One region of the Serratia sp. 25CWL12 genome, then DNA from elsewhere that is predicted to be linked to it. Evidence: predicted binding sites of a transcription regulator. Region 1 holds the regulator's gene; the other holds the start of a gene.
What was found. Region 1 encodes PhoB, which activates phosphate uptake and scavenging genes when phosphate is short. Its sites were predicted from a motif close to CTGTCATAAAACTGNCNNAT; they were not measured.

Region 1 (9,278 bases):
GTGGATGATTGTTGTTGCATGAAAATGACCAGTCCTTGTTTAACATAAAAAACACGGACAAGTCCGTGTCCTATCTTTATACCCTTCGTCCTTCAAGCTGCATGAGTGTTAGCTGCGGTTACTCGCCTCATCCATGAGACCTCGCCCCCTACGGGGCCGCCTACCAGCAACTCGAATTATTTGGGATATAGATCATCAATTTAAGAGTGAACTGCTACTTGGTTACGAGCGAAAACGCGATCATAAATGGCAACCAGCAACAGCATCAACAACGAAGGAGGCAACCATGCCAACCCCTGCGCTGCCAGCGGCAAGTGATGAATCCATTCAGGCATCAAATCCACAAAAGGGGATGTCTTCACCGCATCTAGAATACCAAACAACAAGCTGACTAACATCACTGGCGCGATAATACGCGTAGCACTATTCCACCAACGCAGAGTAAAACTCAACACCACCAACACAATGCAAGGGGGATAAATCGCCGTCAGCACCGGTATAGAGAGCTGGATCAGGTGGCTCAAGCCAAGATTGGAAACCAGCATCGAGAACAGACCCAGGATAAATACCAGTTTTTTATAAGATAACGGTAAATATTGCGCGAAAAACTCAGCACAAGCACAGGTCAGGCCAACCGCGGTCACCATACAGGCAATAAAGATCAATGCCGCCAGGAAGAAACTGCCCATGGTACCGAATGTATTTTGTACATAGGCATGCAAAATCACCGCACCATTGGTGGCCTCTGGCACCAGAACACCACTACCGGACCCCAACTTGAACAGACTCAGATAGACCAATGTCAATCCCACGCCAGCAATCAGACCCGCCAGGATGGTATAACGCGTCAACAATCCTCGATCTGTTACCCCACGGGAACGTGCGGCATTGACGATGACAATACCAAACACCATCGCCCCCAAGGTATCCATGGTCAGGTAGCCATTTATAAAGCCAGAAGAGAACGGCACACTCTGATAAGCCTCAACCGCTGGGATAGGTGCCCCCGCAGGCCAGAGCAGCGCAGCGATGCCCAGCATCGCCAGGGCAACAATTTTCACCGGTGCCAGAATATGGCCAACAGTATCGAGCAAACGCCCCGGATATAAAGAGATGCCAATCACCAGCACAAAATAGACTAGGCTATAGATAAATAGTGGCAGGGCACCACCACCGGTCAACGGAGCCATTCCCACTTCAAATGAAACGGTCGCCGTACGTGGCGTAGCGAACAGAGGCCCCACGGTGAGATAACAGACCGTCGCCAGCAGTAATCCTGCATAACGCCCTATTGGCGCGCTAAGGGTATCAACCCCCCCGCCAACACGAGCCAGTGCAATCACGGTGACTACCGGTAACCCCACCGCTGTCACCAGAAAACCGATTGCTGCAGTCCAAACATGTTCACCGGACTGTAGACCGACCATCGGTGGGAAGATAATGTTTCCTGCCCCGACGAATAAAGCAAAAGTCATAAAACCTAATGCCAGGATATCTTTTGACGCTAAGCGATGGCTCATAGGAGATTGCGCTGCCTGTTAAATGGAATAAATGATTGATTCTTAAAGATGAAGAGTAAGCGGAGGTTTACTCCAACAACGCAGACTTAGTTAAACGTTTATACCCGTCTTCATGCAAGTTGCAGCAGCTTCTATCGATTATCAGCCATCTGCAGACGAAGCTATTTAGAGGATATGGCCCTGAAAGGCAAGATGAACAATAAAAAGCAGAGTTTTATACCAGAAATAGTTTTACAGCCAGTCGATAATCTCAATTTATCCGTAATAAATACCATATGATCTGTTTAATTTTTAAACAAAAAACACACGGAATGTGACAAATATGACCACCTTGTACATTAAAAAACCGCTATTGATGTCTTAAGCGCGCAAGTTGTGCTTTTTTTGCCAATAATAGAATAAATGATGAGCTGAGCATTTCAATGTACCGGTGGGCTCAGGCTCATCCACTGTATCTGGAGAAATAGCACAATCGCAGCGGTACTACTCGCCCATTTTCACCTTATTGTCGATGGATGCGGCTGGCACAATGAGTCGTTTCGGCAACGTAAAGATAAAGCGCGTACCTATGCCCGGGTCACTCAAAATCTCCAAGCGTGAATCATGATGACTCAGAGCATGTTTAACAATGGCCAACCCCAAACCACTGCCGCCGGTCTGCTGTGAACGTGATTTATCAACGCGGTAGAAACGTTCGGTCAAACGCGGAATATGTTCTGCAGCGATCCCTGGACCATTATCACTGACCTGGAACTGAGCACCCAGTGGCGTCTGCTGCCAACTTATCTCGATATGGGTGCCCTTTGGCGTGTGATTCACTGCGTTATACACCAGGTTCGATACGGCACTGTGTAGTTGATCTTCGTTACCAAATACCTGCAAATCTTCATTCACCCGGAAGCTAATCTGGTGATTCCCCGCACTCAGGGATTGCGCCTCTCGTTGCAATACACCCAGGATACGTGGAATATCCACCTTTTGATTCATCGCGATACTTGGCGCAGTTTCAATACGTGACAACGTGAGCAACTGCTTCACCAAGCCATCCATGCGTTTGGTCTGTTCTTGCATGGTACTCAATGCTTTATCGCGCACTGAGCCCTCAAGGGCTTCATCACTCATCATCTCCAAATAGCCCTGCAACACCGTTAACGGTGTGCGCAACTCATGGCTGACATTGGCAAAAAAATTACGCCGGGCCCCTTCCAACTGACGCTTCTGGGTGACATCACGGGCCACCATCAACAATTGCCCTTCGGAATAAGGCATAATGCGGAACTCAACAAAGCGCTCGTTATTTAAGTGCAATGTCAGAGGTTTGAAGAACGACTGCTGTTGCAGATATTGACTAAATTCGGGATAACGTATCAGGTTCAGAATATGTTGACCGTTATCTTCCGGCCAGCGGAAACCCAGCAAGTGCTGCGCCAGGCCGTTACACCAAAAGATATTACCCTCTACGGTGGTCATCACTACCGCATCGGGTAACGACTCCGCACCACTACGAAAACGTTTGATCAATAAGGCCAGTTCGCGGCGGCGATGGCGGTTACGCTGCTGCATTTTATACAAACCATAAAACAGCGGTTCCCAGCTCCCATGTCCCGGGGGCGGCGTCATACTACGATCAACCCACAACCAGTGGGAAAGTTTCAGTTGGTTATAGAAATTCCAGGCGAGGGCTACCAACACCGATGCCAATAACAACCAAGACAAATAACCAAAAATCAACCCAAGCAATAAAGCAGGGAAGCAAAAAAAGGCCAATTCCAGCAGCAGTCTCTTCCAGGATAAGCGTTCTAGCACAATAGTGTTTTCTCCAGCACAGGGCTGTCAGTAGCGCGTTGAAAAACGGTAGCCGGTACCGCGAACAGTTTGCACCATTCTATCATGACCACTGCTCTCCAGCGCCTTACGCAATCGGCGGATATGGACATCAACAGTACGGTCTTCTACATAAACGTTAGTGCCCCAAACGTTGTTCAGCAACTGCTCGCGGCTGTAAACACGTTCGGGATGGGTCATAAAGAAGTGCAACAGCTTGAACTCGGTCGGCCCCATATCCAGTGCCAGCTCATCAGCCATCACTCGATGTGAGGAAGGGTCCAGGCTTAACCCCTGCATTTCAATCAATTCCTCTACGGCCATCGGTGAAATACGGCGCATCACCGCTTTGATCCGGGCCACCAGCTCCTTGGGCGAGAAAGGCTTGATGATATAGTCATCGGCACCCACTTCCAACCCTCGAACCCGATCTTCTTCTTCTCCGCGTGCGGTCAGCATCATCACCGGAATATCCCGTGTCATCGCCTCACGCTTCATATACTTGATAAACTGTATTCCGGACCCACCAGGCAACATCCAGTCCAGTAATACCAGATCAGGAAACGGCTCAGACAGGCTCTTTACGGCGCTGTCATAATCCTCAGCTTCCAATGGTTGATAACCATTCTGTTCCAACACAAAGCACACCATTTCACGGATCGGCGCTTCGTCTTCTACCACCAGTATACGTATTGCCATCGTCAATCCTGCCAATGTGTTAGCGGCCTATTACACTCTGCTTGGATATTATGCGTCAGTTTTATGACAGTTATATGAATAAAACTGCCTCGGGATGACGCTTGGCAGTGAGATTGTTTCAATCCTAGACAAAATACTTCGAGTTGCTTAACAAAACGCCATCCATCTTGTTCAGCGTTTGCCCCCTGCCTGCATCTTGACGGAACTTGGGTATATACTCTGGTGCTATCATCGTTGTCAGCCTGGAAGATTCATGCGCCTGATCCATACCTCTGACTGGCATTTAGGCCAGTACTTTTTCACCAAGAGCCGCGCCGCCGAGCATCAATCTTTTCTGTGTTGGCTGGTTGAGCAGGTGCAACAGCATCAGGTCGATGCGCTAATTGTTGCCGGTGATCTGTTTGATACCGGCTCCCCACCTAGCTACGCACGGGAACTGTATAACCGTTTTGTGGTGCAACTACAACACACCGGTTGCCAGTTGGTGGTACTCGGTGGCAATCATGACTCAGTGGCCACACTCAATGAATCACGGGAACTGCTCTCTTGCCTGAACACCACAGTAATTGCCAATGCGCAAGCCGAAGTTGATCAACAAATTCGAGTGCTCAACCAGCGTGATGGCCAGCCAGGGGCGGTGCTCTGTGCGGTGCCTTTCTTGCGCCCACGGGATTTAGTCACCAGCCAGGCCGGTGAATCGGGCAACCAGAAACAGCAGGTTTTACAACAAGCTATCGCTAATCATTACCATGAGCTTTATCAGTTGGCCTGTGCACGGCGCGATGCCCTGGGCCTAGCCTTGCCGATTATTGCCAGCGGCCATCTGACGACCGTGGGGGTCACCACCTCAGATTCAGTGCGTGATATTTATATCGGTACGCTGGATGCCTTCCCTGCTCAGTTATTCCCCCCCGCCGACTACATTGCGTTGGGCCATATTCATCGTTCGCAATGTGTCGCTAAAACCCAGCATATCCGTTACAGCGGTTCGCCAATCCCGCTCAGTTTTGATGAATTGGGTAGCGCCAAGAGCGTATTGATGGTTGATTTCGCCGCCGGTGAACTACAGCAAGTCACGCCGCTGGAGGTACCTGTTTTCCAGCCGATGCAGTTGATCAAGGGTGATTTGCCACAAATCGAGACGCAATTACAGCAATTTGCCCACTATGAGGGGACATTACCGGTGTGGCTGGATATCGAAGTTGCTACGCAGGATTATCTCAGTGATATCCAGCGCCGCATTCAACAGTTAGCGGAAGATCTGCCGGTTGAAGTGGTGTTATTACGACGTGGTAAACAGCAACGGCAACAGGCGATTGACCGGCAAGAGAGAGAGACCTTGAATGAATTGAGTGTCGAAGAGGTGTTCCAGCGGCGATTAGCCTTGGAAACAGACCTGGACGAGGCACGCCAACAGCAGATGCGCCAACTGTTTCAGCACGTGGTGAATGACTTGCATCATCCTGAGGAGCCCTGCGCATGAAAATCCTGAGCTTAAGGCTGAAAAACCTCAATTCGCTACAAGGTGAATGGAAAATTGACTTCACCGCTGAACCTTTCGCCAGCAATGGTCTGTTTGCCATCACCGGCCCCACCGGTGCGGGTAAAACCACGTTACTGGACGCTATCTGCCTGGCGTTATATCACCAGACGCCGCGTCTGGAGGTCAGCGCCAGCCAGAATGAACTGATGACTCGGCACACCGCTGAGTCACTGGCAGAGGTGGAGTTTGAAGTAAAAGGGATCGGTTATCGTGCCTTCTGGAGCCAACGTCGAGCGAAAAACTCACCGGATGGCAGCCTGCAGGCGCCTAAAGTCGAACTGGCGCTACGAGAAAATGGCAAAATTTTGGCGGATAAAATTTCCGATAAAAAAGAGCTGATTGCCTCCATTACTGGGCTGGATTTTGGCCGTTTCACCAAATCGATGATGTTGTCTCAGGGGCAATTCGCCGCATTTCTCAATGCCAAACCTAACGAACGTGCCGAGTTACTGGAAGAACTGACCGGCAGCGAAATTTATGGGCAACTGTCGGCCCGGGTGTTTGAACGACATAAACAGGCAAAAATCGAGCTGGATGTATTGCATCAGCAAGCTAACGGCATTGAACTGCTCAATGAGGAGTTACGCCAGACGCTGGAAAATCAACTCATCCAACTCAATAGTGAAGAGCAAGGTTTAAACCAACAGACGCAACGGCTACAACATCAGTTGAACTGGCTACAGCAGTGGCAAACCACGGCGCAGCAAGTGCAACACCACCAGCAACAACTCGCTGGGGTAAAACAGGACTATCAGCAAGCAGAACCACAATTACAGCAGTTGGCCCGCAGTGAACCCGCAGAAAAATTACGCCCACTGCTTGATGAACGCCAGCGTTGCCAGCAAGAGACGCGGTCTTTGCAACAACAAGCCGAACAATTGGCGCAGCAACAACAACAGCAACTCACTGCCTTGACCCCATTACAGCAACAATCCGATCAAGCGCAGGCGGCAAAGCAAACGCAAACAGCATACCAGCAACAACAGCAAACATTGATTGTTGAAAAAGTAGCGCCATTAGACCAGCAGATAGCCCAACTGAGACACCAGTTGGCCGAGGCAACAAAACAAGGTGACGATCAGCAAAAGCTCAGTCAGGAGCAACAAAAAGCGCTGGAAAAACTGACCCTAAGACGAGCCGAACTCACCACCTGGGCGGCACAATATCAGCACAAGCAAGCCTCACTGAATACGGTACTGGAGCAGCAGTTACCACAGCAAGCCGCACTTGAAGCCCAATCACCGTTAGAAAAACTGCGGGCCCGTCAGGCCGAACTGAATGGGCAGCGGCCTATTCGCCAACAGTTGTCCCATCTGGCGGTATTGTTTCAACAAAATCAGCAACACCTTGAGCAACAGCAGTTGGAGTTTACCCAGCGGCAACAACAGTTGATGGAGGTGGAACGTCAACTTGAGGTGACTCGCCAACAGTACCAACAGCAAAAGGCCCATTTGTTGGCGGTGGAGAAAAACCTTGAGTTTGAAAAACGTATCGTCAGCCTGGAAGCCGAACGAGCACGTTTGATCACTGATGCCCCTTGCCCCTTGTGTGGCTCGACACAGCACCCGGCAATCAAGCAGTACCAGGCGCTGAAACCGAGCGAGACGGAACAACAAGCCACTGAATTACGCGCAAAAACCGACGAGTTACATACCTTGGGCACCAAACTGCGCACGCAAAGTGAAAGCCTGAAACAGCAGCAACAACAGCTGCAAACCGCCGTTAACCAAGGGTTACAGCAACAGGAACAACTGATCAAAAACGGGCAACAAATTAGCGCCCCCTTGGCTTGCAATTTTACACTGCAAGACCACACGCAGTTATCAACCTGGTTAACCGCTTGCGACAGTGAAGAACAGGCTAATCAACAGTTACTGCAACAACATGAGCAAATCACGCGCGCGATACAACAAACCAAAGAGGAATTAACCACCCTGCAAAACCAGCACTTTGGTTCTCAGCAGGAAGCGGTACTCTTGAATGAACGTTTTGAGCGGCTAACGCAACAGCAAGCTGAAACTCAACAGCAATTAGCCAAGTGGCAACATGATTGTCAGACCAGTGAGCAACAACTGACTAACCTCACCGCTGAACGCATCGCGCTGTTTGGCGAACAGTCGGTGGCCGAGGTAACTGAACAACTGAGACTCGCACAAAACCGGGTGGAAAATGCCTGCCAGCAAGCCACAGAACAGTTGCAGCAAGCCCTGGTACTGCGGGATCGTCTGGCGGGTCAACAACTGGCATTACAACAGCAGCAGCAACAACATCATGCGCGGCTACAGCAGGCCGAACAGCAATGGCAGCTCGCATTGGCTAACAGTGACTTTGCCGACGAAGCGTCATTCAACGCCGCCTTATTGGGTGATGAACAGCGCCAGCAGTTGCAACACTATAAAGAACAGTTACAACAACGCCAGTTGCAAGCCTCCACCCTGTTGGCTCAGGCGATACAAACGCAAGAACAGCAGCGCCAAAATCAACCCAGTGGTTTGGATGAGCGACTCACCAGTACCGAGCAACTGGCTACTGCGTTGAATGGCATAGCGGAACAGTTAAAACTGTTGCAGCAGCGTCAAGGGGAGGTCCGTAACCAATTGGGCAGCGATGCCGAACGTCGTCTTCATCAGCAATCATTGTTAACCCAGATTACCCACTGCCAACAGCAACATGACGACTGGAGTTTGCTCAATCAACTCATTGGTTCCAAAGAGGGGGACAAGTTCCGCAAGTTCGCCCAAGGCTTGACCCTTGATCATTTGGTTTATCTGGCCAATATCCAGCTTGCCCGTTTGCATGGCCGCTACCTGCTACAACGTAAAACGACGGATACGCTGGAGTTACAGGTTGTCGATACCTGGCAAGCGGACGCTCTGCGTGATACTCGTACCCTTTCCGGTGGGGAAAGCTTTCTGGTCAGCCTGGCATTAGCCTTGGCGCTATCAGACCTGGTGAGCCACAAAACCAGTATCGATTCACTGTTCCTGGATGAAGGTTTCGGTACCTTGGATGCAGAAACATTAGATACCGCCTTGGATGCGCTAGACAACCTTAACGCCACGGGTAAAACCATCGGTGTCATCAGTCATATTGAAGCCATGAAAGAGCGCATTCCCGTGCAAATTAAGGTAAAGAAAATCAATGGATTGGGGTTAAGCCGTTTAGATGCCCAGTACCGTGTTGAATCGCCTTAGTGGCCATAGTGTGATCACTGCGACAGTACATCGTGAAAAGCATTGAGCGACGAATGAAAATCGTTATCATGTCTGAAATAACAGGATTGTTACTGTGAATACAGGCAAAACCTGACTTTCGGGAGTTCTTCCGGGGTCAGGTTTTTTTGTTTTTAGCAGACAAGGAACCGCCATGAACATCGCCAAGATCCTCAATAACAACGTGGTAATTACGCTAAACGAGCGCCAGGAAGAGACGGTCGTTATGGGGCGTGGCATCGGCTTTAAAAAGAAAAGTGGCGATCCGGTGGATGAAAGCCTGATCGAAAAGGTGTTCACTCTCAATAGTGGTGAAATCGGTGAACGCTACAAAGAACTGTTGGCAGAGATCCCATTAACCTGCATCACTACGGCGGATAAAATCATCACCCTCGCCCGCGAACGCTTACCGGGCAAATTGCATAATATTGTTTACATTACATTGACTGACCACATCCATTTCGCCTTGCAACGCCATGC
Region 2 (9,278 bases), 1.2 Mb from region 1:
AATAGACCGCAATGATGAGAAGCCCGCGGCATGATCAGCCATGTGACCGTGAGGGAGCAACAAATCTGCCGGGGTACCCATTCAGCAAGCTCGCCTTGTCGTTGCTGCCAGTATCGATGTTGAAGTCTGATTCGCTAACATATTAAAAATTAGCGATACCATACATCGGAAAAATGACGTTGGAATGTAGAACACCCCAGATAGAGCATTTTAAAATACATAAATTTTATCTGCTGCTTACGTCGCTTTGGTCCCTAGTCGCCTTGGGGTGTCATCCATAAACGTTATAGGTCAAAACTATGCCAGCGTTAAATCGCTGTTGACAGCCTGTAATGTTGAGGCTTTATTGCTGCTCTCTGCAATAATCGGTTGTGGCCACTGGCCCAGACCGACCATCACCGGATCAATAACCTGCCAGGAAACACCCTGCTGCTGTGTTATCTGCTCGCGGATCGCATCGGCTTGTTCTTGCTTACCCTGGCGTTCCAATTGACGGGCAGCCTCTTGCCATTCATCCAAACTTGACGACTCTTCGCGCAGCTCCTCAGCCTTGGTACTGTGAGAAAGTGCCAGTAATGACCACAGCGGATGCTGTATACGTTGCTCCACCAGATAAACATTGTGGGTAGCTCGAGTAATGGCAACGTACAATGCATTGATAAAGAATTTGTAAATTTCCGCTGAGCGATCCTGTTTGTCACGTGGGCGCGCATAACGCCGCGCTTCTCCTTCAAGGTCCTCAACAGAGACACCCTGACAGATATCATCGAACACCTTGCTGGCTTCGCTCACCAAGTTAAATAAAATCACCGTTTCATATTCCAACCCTTTGACTTCTTGAACCGAGAACACCAGCGGAGTTTTAAACCAGCGCCTAGCCAACTCTTTTTGCTCTGGGTGCATCACCACAACGGCCACGTTAGCTGAACGTGCCGTTTTTTCGTTTAACTCCTTCTTTACACTGTTTTTATCTTCTAACAGGGAGACAAAGCCCTCAGTCTGACCACCACTTTTGACAACATAATGACTCTCTCTGTCAATGGCACCGAACCGGGTTTGTTTAAGCTGCAGTAGACGATTAGCCAGGTTGGTGACATGTGGCGCGTTGCGGTAGTTCGCTTGTAAAATCCGGATACCCGCATCACTCCCCTGATGATGCTGGAAGAACAGACTTTTGAGTTTGCTCCAAGAGAAAAAATTGGGATGAACCACCTGATTGGCATCACCACAGAGCAGAAACTGGTTAGCAGTACGTAATGTTTTTAGTATCAGAAACAACTGGATAGGCGTCATATCCTGAATTTCATCGATAAAGATAAAATCGTAGCTCGGCGTTGCACGTGATAAGTATTGGTGGCTGAGCAGGTTGGTATCGTACTGCCGAGATTGTTTCAACCAAGCAACATAGCGTTCAAACAGCACATAGACTTCGCCCCGAGCCTCTACAGGATAAAGAGATTGCTTGATCCCCAATGCCAGATAGGCTTCACGACTCAAAGGCCCCTGTTCTGATACCGAAGCGCCAATCACACCACGAAACTCTTCAAACAGAGTATGCGCCGACCCCAAAGAGGCCGTTACTTTATTGCGCGGCAACCAGGAATTAAACGCATTGAAGGTCACCTCTTTTCCCTCTGGAACACTCAGCATCTCCAGAAACTCACGCAAGGAGAGAAAATCCACCTGTTGCAATTCATTTTCTTCGCCACTGGCCCGGTAAAGTGTCCGCGCCTTCTCAACCAGAAAAGAAGAGAGGCTGAGATAAAGGATCTCCCCCGTCGCCTGCTTCATTTTCTCCAGCACCAATGCCGTTTTACCACTACCTGCGGAACCCACAATCACCAAAGGTAGAGGATGTTCAAACAACGCTTGCTGATCATCATCAAACGACAACATTTTATCTAGCCGATAGAATCGGCCCGGTGTCACATTGATGTAAGCCATCGGTTCAGGCTCCACCTCGTCGGGATTCAGTACTGGCTGCAGGCGCTCTTCATCAATCACCACCTGTTGGCGAATAAAGCGTGAGGTGTGGTAGGCGTGATTGGGGAGGTACTCCAGCACCAGGCAAACCGTTTCATGGTTGTAGCGATAAAACGAAAAAAGTAATCGGTCGCGTATATTGAGCCGCGCACGATAGAGGTTGGTATCAATTTTCCGCACGTCAGCCTGGGTAAAATTATCTGCCGTGATAGCCTGCACAAACTTGTCATATCCGGGGATTTGGTTCGGATTGAGGTTATGGTACAGATAAATTTTCATGGCAGTTATTCCCAAGAGCGAAAAAGAAAAAAAGAATAATTCTACGAATTGAGCCAATAGGGATATCGGTCGAAAAGACGACTTACACAGAGATAAATTTTAATTTTCGATGATATTAACTTCGTGAAAGGAAACCCGATATCGCATCAACCTTAATGGTGCCATTAATAACCCAGCTAAATCATTCTTATGAAATATTAGCCATTATCTATTTTTAAGTGAAAAATAATACCCACGAAATAAAATGAGAAAATAAAGAAAATGCGACAGTGACAATTTAATTTCAAACTAAAATCAGAATAAAAATATAGTAAAACAAATAAAAACAGCATTTAAATTCAAAAAAATAAAAAAATCATTATAGGATATAGAAGGGCATATTTATCAATTCAGCCGACATAATATATTAGATGATCCCCTATAAATTTTTACTTAATCACGAATAGAATTACGTAAAACACTAATCCATCTTTCTATTAGTGATGGATAAATTATCAATCAAATTGACTCATTGATAAGCAGAGATAACATTAATGATGGGCTGGTAAAACTTAATATTAACTTAACAAACCAGAGGGGAATATCGGAATTTACTCTATAGAAGGTCGCAATAGTTGAGTTTTATTCAGAAATCTTTGTCTGCATAACTCATCTATCGTGATTTTTGGTTAAAGATTGACTGCCCCTGAGCAGCGTTAACAACCAGGGGACTCTCGATAAATTGATGGAATAAACGTCACCATAATCTGGGTTTTATGAGCGTTGATCTAGGTTAGCTTCAGCCAAATGAGAATCATCAACCCGTGAGGTTAACCATAAAGAAAACGTTATTATCTCTGCGCAGCAGCCAAAGCCTGTGCACAAGCCCAGGCAGAACTCCAGGCCCATTGGAAGTTATAGCCCCCTAGCCACCCTGTTACATCCACCACTTCACCGATAAAATAGAGCCCGGGCACCTTGTTTGCCTCCATGGTTTTGGAAGACAACTCCTTGGTATCTACGCCACCTAATGTCACTTCCGCAGTACGATAACCTTCCGTTCCATTGGGTTGTATGCGCCAATTTTGCAGGTTTTCAATCACGGCTGTCTGCTGTGCCGGAGTCAGTTGTTTTAATGTGACATCCGGCAATTGCCCCAGTGTTTGCAGAAACTCCACCAGACGCTTGGGCAGATGTAGCGCCAGTGTATTTTTCAGGCTCTGGTTGGGATGGGCTTGTCGTTGTTCATGCAAAACCGCCACCAGATCCAGTGTAGGAAGTAAGTTAACACTCACATACTCACCGGGTTGCCAATAGCTGGAAACTTGCAAGACGGCGGGGCCAGAAAGCCCCCGATGGGTAAACAGAATGCTTTCACGAAACTGGGTGCCATTGTCTGCCGTGATCAGCGCAGGCAGCGAGACGCCGGAAAGCACTTGAGATTGCTCCAGTAGCGGTTTATGCAAGGTAAAGGGGACCAACCCAGCTCGGGTAGGGAGTACGTTTAAACCAAACTGTTCAGCCAGTTGGTAACCGAATGGCGACGCCCCTAACCCTGGCATCGAAAGTCCCCCGGTGGCCACAACAAGTGAGTGAGTGCTCACATCACCATTATTGGTTGCTAGCTCAAATCCGCTCTCTCCCTGTTTAATACTCAGGACTTCACTGCGTAAGCGGATCGTCACCTGACCGAGTTCACACTCTTTTAGCAGCAGATCAACAACCTGCTGTGCAGAATCATCGCAAAACAGTTGCCCCAGTGTTTTTTCATGGTAAGCAATGCCATAGCGATTAATCAGATCGATAAAATCCCACTGGGTATAACGTGCCAATGCGGATTTACAAAAATGGGGATTATTTGAAAGATAGGCAGCGGGCTCCGTATACATATTGGTAAAATTGCATCGCCCTCCACCGGACATCAGGATCTTGCGGCCTGGTTTTTTGCCGTTATCCAGCAGCAGCACCCGGCGACCCAGTTGCCCGGCCTGAGCAGCACAAAACATGCCTGCGGCTCCCGCGCCAATGATTACCACATCAAATTGTTCCACCGAAGCCTCTTTTGTTGTTTCACTGCCAGCACCGCGCTAACTCAATGGGATCGATTGTAAAGGTATCGATAGAGCAAGCCAACGGAAGAACAAGAAAATGTTACCCCAGGTAAAAAGCGGTAACATACTGAAATTATTTGATTACTCTAAGGCATTGAGACCTTTTGTCATCGTCACGTCAAAAAAACGTCATATTTCCCTTTTCCCAGAGACCCATTGTCACTGATAATGCGCGGCGATCAAGTCCACAAACCTGGCGTGACACTTATATGCTACATTTGTTCTCTGGCCTGGATTTTCATACCAGCCTAATGTTAATTATTGCCTTGTTGTTCGTATTGTTTTACGAAGCCATCAATGGTTTTCACGATACGGCCAACGCGGTTGCTACTGTCATTTATACTCGCGCTATGCGTTCGCAATTTGCGGTCGTTATGGCTGGTGTATTCAACTTTCTTGGGGTTATGCTCGGCGGTTTGAGCGTTGCCTATGCCATTGTTCACCTGTTGCCAACCGATCTGTTGCTGAACGTCAGTTCAACACAAGGCTTAGCCATGGTTTTTTCCATGTTACTGGCAGCGATTATCTGGAATCTCGGCACCTGGTATTTTGGCTTGCCCGCTTCCAGTTCCCATACCTTGATTGGCGCGATTATTGGTGTTGGTTTAACCAATGCACTCGTCACTAGCACCTCCGTCGTGGACGCACTGAATGTGCCGAAAATGATCGCCATCTTCCTGTCGCTGATCTTATCCCCACTGGTGGGTATGATGGTTGCTGGCTTGATGGTATTTATACTGCGCCATTACTGGAGTAATACCAAAAAACGCCAACGCATTCATATGACACCGGCTGAACGTGAAAAGGTCGATGGCAAACGTAAGCCGCCATTCTGGACACGTATCGCCCTGATCATGTCCGCTATTGGTGTCAGTTTTTCACACGGTGCTAACGATGGTCAAAAAGGTATCGGGTTGATTATGCTGGTGCTGATTGGCGTTGCCCCGGCCGGTTTTGTGCTCAATATGAGCGCAACGGGTTATGACATTACCCGTACACGGGATGCTGTCGTTCACCTGCAGCAATTCTACCAGCAGCATGGTGAGTCGCTGACTCATGTGATCGGACAAGCCCCCTTGGCACCCACTGCTGAGAATACACTACCCACAGAGAATCAACCGGTTCAGTTCCACTGTGACAGTGCACGCGCGCTGATCGCCATAGACCGTTCTCTGGCCCTGTTGGACAATCTGCAAAGTTACGACCAACTGACGGTAGAACAACGCAGTCATCTGCGCCGTCTGTTAATGTGCGTTACCGATACGGCAGGGAAAATAGCCAAGCTGCCGGAAATCTCTGCGGATGATCAACGGTTCCTCAAAAAACTACGTTCCGATTTATTGCAAACCGTCGAGTATGCACCAACCTGGATTATCGTGGCGGTCGCCTTGGCGCTGTCCATTGGTACCATGATAGGTTGGAGACGAGTGGCAACCACTATTGGCGAAAAAATTGGCAAGAAAGGCATGACTTATGCCCAAGGGGTATCAGCTCAGATGACTGCTGCACTGTCAATTGGTGTTGCCAGCTATACCGGTATGCCCGTCTCCACTACCCATGTGCTCTCTTCCGCTGTTGCGGGCACCATGATCGTTGACGGTGGTGGCGTACAGAGTAAAACCGTGAAGAGCATTCTACTGGCCTGGGTACTGACCCTACCGGTGTCGCTGCTACTTTCCGGGGGCCTTTACTGGCTAGCACTGAAACTGATTTAGCGCTAAATGGCGGTCATATTGGCCGCCATTTTTTTGCTTGAATCAACCTCATGAGCTAATAGTAGACCGCCATCGTCGACAGGCTAACAATCACCAATCCCCCCAGCGACAACGTCAGCAAAAATTGACCACGTACCCGCTGACAGCGGCGAATAAATTCAGGATCATGATGCTCAATATATCGCTGAGAAAAAATATAGCTCACCAGCCGTATCTGTTTGCGGGGTTGTCCATGGGACGTAAAAAAGCCGCTACCATCAACATATTGGTACAGTAATGGGTCGCAGCCGCGTAAAACAAATAACAGCGCACGCAGAGAAGATAAATACCGAGCCAGGTTAACCACGCATATCACACACAGAGCCCAAAACAGCGCAACGGTACTAATCATGATGACCTCCTCAAGGCGTACTAACCCGACCAACCGCCGAGCCAACAGCCCTACTTCTTACCCAATGCTGTCGGAGCCTGTGGCTCCCATCCTCCTAGCATATTTTTTACCCCTGAATTTCCCCCTTCAATAACCGCCACAGAAGCCTAGCTGTGGATAATATTGAATTGACGCTTCTGTCAGCTTAAGGAGAAATGATCTAGCTAATCGCTATATTCACTATTGTAGAATATGGCATGCAAATGAACACGCGTGTTGTATCAAATTTATTAAAATTGTTAAAATTCTTAACGCGCAATTTAACAATGCAGTAATATTAAACCGACCTATCATGAAAACATTGACACTAACGCGGTTAAATACCGATAACGTTTTTTAACCCAGTTCATCCAAGCTACACTGTTTTTTTACATCAGCGACTAACCCATTGATGCAATGCATTGTGATCGCCTCAACATATCACGATGTTATCTGGATGGTATGATGCAGGAGAGATGAAAGCACCAAGCTGAAACACTGAATGCCTGCACACTTTAATCGGCATATATAGAGAGGGAGTTTTTTTATGGCTTACAAACACATACTGATCGCGGTTGACCTGTCCCCAGAAAGCAAAATCCTGGTTGAGAAGGCGGTATCAATGGCTCGGCCATACAATGCCAAAGTCTCCCTGATCCACGTTGATGTTAACTATTCCGACCTGTATACCGGCCTAATTGATGTCAATCTTGGCGATATGCAACAACGCATTTCTGAAGAAACCCATCGAGCATTAAGCGAACTATCGCAAAATGCCGGCTACCCGATTACCGAAACCCTCAGTGGTAGCGGTGACTTGGCACAGGTCTTGGTTGATGCAATCAAAAAGTACGATATGGATTTGGTACTCTGTGGGCACCATCAGGATTTTTGGAGCAAACTGATGTCTTCCGCCCGCCAACTCATCAATACGGTACACATCGATATGCTGATTGTGCCATTGCGTGAAGAAGAATAAAGTAAGTAAGCACTCACAACCTCGTTATACCCACGCCCGCCTAATGCGGGCGTTTTTCATCATGTTTTCTTCATTTATTGCTTGTTAATCAGCCGCCTCTCAATGCTATAGTCGGTATAGACACAACATCCTCCCCCAACTGTGAGATAGATCATTAAAAGAGGGGAACCAAAATGCTAAACAGGAGCTATCCATGGAACAGGCTGTATCGCTAGAATCCTTTCTAAAATCTTTACAACGTCATAACTCGCATCAACCAGAATATCTGCAGGCAGTTCGGGAAGTATTTACCTCTTTGTGGCCATTTATCGAACGCAATCCGCATTATCGTGACTACGCATTGCTCGAACGTTTGGTGGAGCCTGAGCGCATCATTCAGTTCCGCGTCAGTTGGATTGACGATCAGGGGCAGGTTCGCGTTAACCGCGCTTATCGTATCCAGTTCAACTCCGCTATTGGGCCATACAAAGGGGGGATGCGTTTCCACCCTTCAGTCAACACCTCCATTCTGAAGTTCCTGGGTTTTGAGCAAACCTTCAAGAATGCCCTCACCACACTACCAATGGGTGGTGGCAAAGGTGGTTCAGACTTTGATCCGAAGGGTAAAAGCCAGGGCGAAATCATGCGTTTTTGCCAGGCCTTAATGACCGAACTTTACCGTCACCTGGGCCCAGATACTGACGTACCCGCCGGGGACATCGGCGTAGGTGGTCGCGAAGTGGGCTTTATGGCTGGCATGATGAAAAAGCTTTCCAACAACACCGGTTGTGTATTTACCGGTAAAGGATTGTCGTTTGGCGGCAGTCTGATTCGCCCTGAGGCCACCGGTTATGGTCTGGTGTACTTTACCGATTCGATGTTAAAGCGCCATGGTTTGGGTTTTGAAGGGATGCGAGTTGCGGTTTCCGGCTCGGGTAACGTTGCACAATACACCATTGAAAAAGCCTTGGAGCTGAATGCTCGGGTGATCACTGTTTCAGATTCTGGCGGTACAGTGGTGGATGAAGCTGGTTTTACCAAAGAAAAACTGGCACATCTGACCGAAATCAAAAACCAGCGCTATGGCCGGGTGGTTGACTATGCGCGCGAGCGTGGCCTGACCTATCTGGAAGGCCAACAGCCATGGCATGTACCGGTAGATATCGCGCTGCCATGTGCTACTCAGAACGAACTGGATCTTGATGCAGCACAAATATTGATTCGTAACGGGGTCAAAGCGGTTGCTGAAGGTGCCAATATGCCAACCACCATCCAAGCTACCGATGCCTTCCTTGAGGCCGGTGTTCTGTTCGCGCCAGGTAAAGCAGCCAATGCCGGTGGTGTCGCCACGTCTGGGCTGGAAATGGCACAAAATGCCGCACGCCTGAGCTGGAGAGCCGAAAAAGTGGATATTCGTTTGAAACAAATTATGGCAGATATCCACCAGTCCTGTGTCAATTACGGTGGTGAAGGCAAACACACACACTATGTGCATGGTGCCAATATCGCTGGTTTTGTCAAAGTGGCTGACGCCATGTTGGCTCAGGGTGTACTTTAATCCAGAGTGATACTTTTTATCGTCCCTATGCCGGCGTCTTACGCCGGCATTTCTCTATACTCGTCATACTTCAAGTTGCTTGGGTGTTAGCTGCACTCTGTCACCCCAGTCACATAGTCAGCTATGCTCCTGGGGATTCCATCGCTGGCTGCCTACAAGCATCTCGAATTATTTAGAGTATAGTCTCTTAGTTAATGGCCTCAATGATCGCAGCTCGATCACTTAACCGCTGTTTGATAACCGGATCGCTCTCCATTTGTGCCTGCTCCTGCAGCGCCCTAATCTG

Region 2: a site for PhoB is predicted at 4,468-4,487, ahead of pitA (inorganic phosphate transporter PitA). Genes of this name have one in related genera too.

The regions. Positions count from the first base shown of each region.
Region 1 covers NZ_CM147698.1:3,199,704-3,208,981, forward strand. The annotation lists gene proY (proline-specific permease ProY) at 1-20, opposite strand, end outside; gene brnQ (branched-chain amino acid transport system II carrier protein) at 201-1,520, opposite strand; gene phoR (phosphate regulon sensor histidine kinase PhoR) at 2,004-3,326, opposite strand; gene phoB (phosphate response regulator transcription factor PhoB) at 3,354-4,043, opposite strand; gene sbcD (exonuclease subunit SbcD) at 4,297-5,526, shown strand; gene sbcC (exonuclease subunit SbcC) at 5,523-8,780, shown strand; gene licT (BglG family transcription antiterminator LicT) at 8,953-9,278, shown strand, end outside.
Region 2 covers NZ_CM147698.1:4,351,191-4,360,468, reverse strand. The annotation lists gene ACX9GV_RS18955 (UvrD-helicase domain-containing protein) at 298-2,262, opposite strand; gene ACX9GV_RS18950 (BaiN/RdsA family NAD(P)/FAD-dependent oxidoreductase) at 3,093-4,292, opposite strand; gene pitA (inorganic phosphate transporter PitA) at 4,562-6,067, shown strand; gene uspB (universal stress protein UspB) at 6,123-6,458, opposite strand; gene uspA (universal stress protein UspA) at 7,024-7,455, shown strand; gene gdhA (NADP-specific glutamate dehydrogenase) at 7,649-8,992, shown strand; gene ACX9GV_RS18925 (bifunctional metallophosphatase/5'-nucleotidase) at 9,180-9,278, opposite strand, start outside.